Regions from separate parts of the Paenibacillus sp. GL_099_B genome, predicted to be linked through region 1. Evidence: riboswitches for the same ligand, from Rfam matches in the RefSeq annotation. Region 1 holds a riboswitch; the other holds the start of a gene.
What was found. A riboswitch is a leader RNA that binds a small molecule or an ion and turns the genes downstream of it on or off. The one in region 1 is predicted to bind S-adenosylmethionine.

Region 1 (3,291 bases):
ATTGTTAACTCTGATATTTGTTATTGTCCAGGGAATCATGGGGGCTTTTGCCGTCGTATTCTCCCAATCTTCCGCAGTCATGGCACTGCATTTCGGATTTGCCTTAATCGCTTTTGCCAGCTCATTGATGATGGCGCTTGGTATTCGGCAGGAAACTCGCCATGGTGGATTGGAAAGACTGAATCGATATCCGCGAGTCAGCAAAGGCTTCCGAAATCTGGTGTGGTTTTCCACGATCTATACGTACCTCGTGGTATATACTGGAGCATTTGTGAGCCATACGGATTCTGCTGGAGGCTGTTCAGGCTTTCCTCTCTGTAACGGGCAGATTATTCCTGAGCTCTCGGGAGGCGTAGCTGTTGCTTTTGCTCACCGGGTGGCGGCTGTTTCATTAGTAATCGTCATTGCAATCCTCGGTCATTTTGCGTATCGCAAACATCCGGATAACACGGAATTAAGAAAACTCGGCATCATTTCTGTTGTGCTGGTTTTGTTGCAAGTGGTCATTGGTTTTGGACTGATGCTCACGATGAACCGCCCGGAAGTGTATATGTTCGTGGCGCTGGCGCATATGCTTGATATTGCCATTTTGTTCGGTGTATTAACCTATATGAGTTTCCTGGTGTACAAGTTGCATCGCCCCGTTAACCGTTTCTAATATATCCGAATTATTGTAGTTCAGGGGATGAATCCAGTGAAGTTCACCATCCGATGATGTACATCATTGGACAGGTGAACTTTGTTTGATGTCAGGCGTGTCAGGGCACCCTATTGTAAGCAGCGGTCATACGTTTACTCTGATTCCAGTTTTGTTTAATATGATGTATTATTATTAATTTGATGATCTGCAGAGTGGAAAGAGGAGGCTATATATGCTGCGAACGTTGCTGGGTGAAAAGCCGCGTAAAAACGAAGGCATACTAAAGGACGCGATAGAGGCGATGGCAGATACGCTTGAGCTATTTCAGCGACAGATGCATGTGGACCATGATCCTACCCATGATTTTCGAAAACTGTATGTGTGGACCCAGGGACTGATCTCCTCGCTGGATGAATTGGAGCAAAGCTGTTTTGCAGCTTCCCATTTCCGTCAGAAAGTCAAAGCGGGCTCTACGGATGATATGACGATACCAGAAAAAGCGGAGTACGCCCGTTACGTCTATTTCTATAAGGATTGCTTCATCCGATGTTTTGCCATTCTGGATAAGTTAGGTACGGTGTTGAATGAAATATTTGAGCTGAACACAACCAATGTTAAAACTCATTATTCTTATTTTACCGTATTAAGACAGTTCGGATATGATAAGCTGCATTATGTTCTTGCCAACGAACTAATCCAGATCAAGGACTCCTACCGGGAGCCAATGAGCAAATTGCGCAAACGACGAAACATGGAGATTCATTACATGAACTCCGAAATGCAGGATGATCTGTGGCAGCTGCACCAGACTTTGCAAGGGAAAGTGAAACTGGAGGATTTGGACCAGCATCTCTTGGAACTCCGCCAGGGTGTGGAAATGGTATGTGAGACGTTAAAAGCAGCGTATGGCTACATCAACAAGAAGTGGCATAAGCAGGGAATGAATCAACCGGCGAACTGAATGGATAGTAATATTTACCTTTGACAAATCGGAATACTTGGATTATACTGAGTTCCTGATCGACAGTTAGATGGAATTAACATTTATGACATTAACATTATAACTACTACTGAACTTATAAATTAAATATTTCTTATCGAGAGCGGCGGAGGGACAGGCCCGATGAAGCCCGGCAACCGATTTATAACTGCATGACAGCTGTGTCATACTTTATAGATGTTAGGTGCTAATTCCTACAAAATGGTGCAAGGCACGATTTTGGCAGATGAGAAGGTATAATCTTTCACGTGAAGAGCCCTTTTTGTTTCTGCAAAAGGGGCTCTTTTTTTTGTACGATGAAGGGGAGTTTTCCTTTCATTCGGGTAAAGATACATGTAGGCAGTGGGAAGGAGCAGTAATTTTGATTGAATTAAAAGGTTTAACCAAGACGTACGGTAAAGGTTCAAAAAGTACGACGGCCTTATCCGATCTAAATTTGAATATCCGCAAGGGTGAAATATTTGGAGTTATCGGCCATTCCGGTGCAGGCAAGAGTACATTGATCCGTTGTATCAATTTGCTCGAACGCCCCACGGCAGGCGAGGTTTGGGTTGATGGAATCAACCTAACCGATCTCAACAAGTCCGATTTGCAACAACAACGGCGAAAGATCGGCATGATTTTTCAACACTTTAATCTGTTATCCTCAGCTACGGTATACGACAATGTGGCTTTTCCTTTGAAGCTCGTTAATACGCCCAAGGCAGCAATTGATCGGAAAGTGAAGGAAATGCTCGCATTGGTTGGACTGGAGGACCACAGCAATAAATATCCGACCCAACTGTCAGGCGGACAGAAGCAAAGAGTAGGCATTGCGAGAGCACTCGCGAGTGATCCGAACGTGCTGCTGTGTGATGAGGCGACATCGGCACTTGATCCCCAGACAACCGATTCGATTCTGAAGTTATTGCTGGATATCAATGAAAAGTACAATCTCACGATTGTTCTAATCACCCATGAGATGCACGTGATCCAGAATATATGTGATCAGGTGGCGGTTATCCATCAGGGAGGAATCGTGGAGCAAGGGCCAGTAACGGAAGTATTCCTCAAGCCGCAGCATGCAATTACCCGTGACTTTATGATGCGGGACCATGAGGTGGGAATTGCATTGGAAGAGACCGCTCTGGCGAGTGCGGATGTTTCATTGCAGACGAACGGAGCTTCAAAGCTTGTGAAAATATCCTTCCTGGGCAATAAAACCTATGAGGCGATTTTGTCCAGAACGGTTCGTAAAACAGGAGTGGATTTCGCCATTTTGCAAGGCACCATTTCAACAATCAAACAAGTTCCCTATGGACAGCTGACCGTTCGGTTTGAGGGGCAGTCAGATGAAATTAATCTCACCATTAAAGAGTTAGTGGATCAGGGACTTGATGTGGAGGTGCTTCGTTAAATGGATTTTTCAACGGTACGTTGGGAAGAAATCGGTAAGGCTTCAATTGAAACACTGCAAATCCTAGGAGCATCGGGCCTATTCACGATAATCATTGGTTTGCCGCTAGGCGTATTGCTATTTATGACGGCAAGGTCGACTTCGATTCAGTCTCAAGTGGTGTACACGATACTATCGTTTATTGTAAACATTCTGCGATCGGTGCCATTTATCATTCTGATTGTTGCACTCATTCCGTTTACGCGTTCACTGGTT
Region 2 (3,291 bases), 3.2 Mb from region 1:
CTGTTCCCAAAGGATCGGTTTCAATGTTCGCAATTCGCTGACTTTCTGTTTGGTCACACTGATAATAAAGTGTCTGCCAAGGAACAAGTTGACGGCACGTAAAAAAATCTCTTCATCATCAAAACGAATGCTATTAATAACAATAAAATAATGGCTCTCATAAATTTCAATCTTCGGACGTTGTTCTTCGTCACTCAAACAGTCTTCCACGGCCAGATCATGCATCATGAACAGCGGTTGAAGTACCGCCAAATCGTCTATGTCCGCATCAATCCAGTAAAACCCCTCCGCTGGTGGAGTCAGCGCCTGCTGAATGTCGTCCACCGGAATAAATACACCGTTATTTACCAACCGGATTTTCATTATTCATCTACTCCTTCTGCACCCGCCAAATGGGCGGATTTCATCAATATGGGCGCAAAAAGAACAGATCAGCCGGTCGGCAGCGGAGCCTGGAAGTCAGGACTGCGTTCGCTCTATAATCAAACGGAAGTAACGTCCCGCTGCCGGCATGCTGATATCAATTCTCTATGCAGTTTGTCGGAATTCGGCTGCCAGTCAGGCCTCGGGTCGCCATCCATTGAATATGTCACCTCTCACATAAGGGTTTATAACACTTGTCTAGTATACCGCTGGTACAGGGTCCTTTCAAGCGCAAAAATGTGTCGATTTCGCGCCCTGGAGCAGTGTATGACAACGGATGAGGAACGGTTCCGATCCTGAGGAACAGACATTGAACTACACCTTGACGTGAGGGGATTAATGTCTTAAAGTAAAAGGTGAACCACACTAGTTTTTACAATTGAATAAAGCGAAATCTTATCAAGAGTAGGTGGAGGGACTGGCCCGATGAAACCCGGCAACCGGCGGTATACCGCACGGTGCTAATTCTTGCAGCGACCAAGTGTCCAAGTGACACTGTTGTAACTGAGAGATGAGAGAGGCGCATATCTATTTACATATGACCTTTCTCGGAATCCGAGGAAGGTCTTTGTTATATGCACCGACTTCTCAGCAGTGATTTTCGCTAAGGAACTTGAGCTTGTTGCCAGCAATGTGGTTGCAATTCAGCGCCTGCAGGCAAGCTCATGGCAGCCTATAACTGTACGGATGCGAATCGTATCGAATCCGCAGTGGCTGCATCTATTTATGCACAAGGAGGAGTTAGAAACACCATGCCAATCAAAATTCCAGACACACTGCCTGCCAAGGAAGTACTTGCAGGAGAGAACATCTTTGTCATGGACGAGACATCTGCTTACCAGCAGGACATTCGTCCACTACGTATCGCTATATTAAACCTGATGCCTACAAAGGAAACGACAGAAACTCAATTGCTTCGTCTGGTGGGTAACACACCCATTCAGGTAGATATCGTTCTGGTTCATCCGAAGTCTCATACGTCCAAGAACACTTCCCAGGAATATTTGGACTTGTTCTACAAAACCTTTGATGAGATCGAACACCGCCGTTTTGACGGCATGATCATTACAGGCGCCCCTGTAGAGCAAATGGACTTTGAAGACGTGAACTATTGGAAAGAAATCCAGGAGATCTTCGAATGGACCAAAACCAATGTGACTTCGACCATGCATATATGTTGGGCTTCCCAAGCGGGTTTATACCATCATTTCGGAGTTCCCAAAGTTCCTCTGGATGAAAAATGTTTTGGCGTATTCTCACATACGATCAACAGATCTAATGTGCAGTTGCTGCGCGGATTCGATGAAGTATTCAACGTCCCGCATTCCCGCCATACGGAAGTGCGACGTGAAGATATTGAAAAAAATGATAACCTTGAAATATTGGCTGAATCAGAGGAAGCGGGTATTTTCCTGGTTGCTACCAAAGACGGCAAACAGATTTTTGCAACCGGACATGCCGAGTATGACCCGCTTTCATTGAAATGGGAATATGACCGTGATGCAGCTAAAGGCATGGACATTGCGCTGCCTAGACATTATTTCCCGAATGATGATCCTTCCCGTGTTCCCCCGGCCACTTGGCGGGCACATGCAAACTTATTATTCTCTAATTGGCTCAATTACTATGTGTATCAAGAGACACCTTACGATATTGGTCCGCAAATCTAATCGACATTACAGGAGGATGCTGCAATGGAAGACAACAAGTTGAAAATCGAAAGTCGATTGGCCCAAATTGGGTCTATCAATGAACCGGTAACGGGTGCCATTAATTTTCCGATCTATCAATCCACTGCGTTTCGCCACCCCAAGCTTGGACAAAGCACGGGATTTGATTATATTCGTACGACCAATCCAACCCGTAAAGTGTTGGAAGAAGCAGCGGCAGCGTTGGAATCTGGTGATGCAGGTTTTGCCTGTAGCTCCGGTATGGCTGCCTTGCAAACGATTTTCGCTTTATTTGGGCAAGGGGATCATCTGATTGTATCGCTGGATCTGTACGGCGGAACGTATCGTTTGCTTGAGCGCATCCTGTCTCGATTTGGTGTGACGGCAAGTTACGTCGATACCAATGACCTGGCAGCTCTGGAAAGTATTCGTCAGCCGAATACAAAAGCGGTATTTATTGAGACACCAACCAATCCACTAATGATGATTACGGATGTGGAAGCGGTTTGCTCCTGGGCCAAGAGCCACAATCTGCTGACCATTGTGGATAATACACTACTGACTCCGTTCTTCCAGCGTCCTATTGAACTCGGTGCTGATATCATCATCCATAGTGCCACGAAGTATCTGGGTGGTCATAATGATGTACTTGCCGGATTAATTATTACAAAAGGGGAGGAATTGTCGGCCGAAATGGCATTCCTGCACAATTCTATTGGAGCAGTGTTGTCTCCAAGCGACTCCTATCAGCTGATGAAAGGCATGAAGACACTCGCTCTTCGCATGGAGCGGCATGAGTATAATGCTTTGACGATTGCCAAGTACCTTTTGGAGCACCCAGCCGTTAATGAAGTGTATCATCCTGGTTTGTCGGATCATCCCGGATTTGAAATACAGAATAAACAATCCAGTGGAAATACAGGCATTTTCTCTTTCAAAGTAAAGGATGCCCGTTATGTTGAACCGTTGCTTCGTAATATCAAACTGATTGCTTTTGCGGAAAGCCTCGGGGGTGTAGAGTCATTGATGACTTATCCTGCGGTACAGACCCATGCGGATATTCCGATTGAAATTCGTGACGCTGTAGGTGTGGATGACCGTCTATTGCGCTTTTCTGTAGGGATCGAGCACGCCGAAGATCTGATTGCCGATCTGGGCAATGCACTCACAGCTGCACAGCAGGAGATAGAAGGGGGAA

Region 2: another riboswitch for S-adenosylmethionine. It lies ahead of metA (homoserine O-acetyltransferase MetA); the one in region 1 lies ahead of AC3ITG_RS26720 (methionine ABC transporter ATP-binding protein).

What each region holds. Positions count from the first base shown of each region.
Region 1 is NZ_CM174430.1:5,893,697-5,896,987, reverse strand. It holds gene AC3ITG_RS26730 (COX15/CtaA family protein) at 1-658, shown strand, start outside; gene AC3ITG_RS26725 (Cthe_2314 family HEPN domain-containing protein) at 873-1,601, shown strand; SAM riboswitch class I at 1,732-1,873, shown strand; gene AC3ITG_RS26720 (methionine ABC transporter ATP-binding protein) at 2,002-3,036, shown strand; gene AC3ITG_RS26715 (methionine ABC transporter permease) at 3,037-3,291, shown strand, end outside.
Region 2 is NZ_CM174430.1:1,964,390-1,967,680, forward strand. It holds gene corA (magnesium/cobalt transporter CorA) at 1-363, opposite strand, end outside; SAM riboswitch class I at 817-941, shown strand; gene metA (homoserine O-acetyltransferase MetA) at 1,176-2,093, shown strand; gene AC3ITG_RS09220 (aminotransferase class I/II-fold pyridoxal phosphate-dependent enzyme) at 2,118-3,291, shown strand, end outside.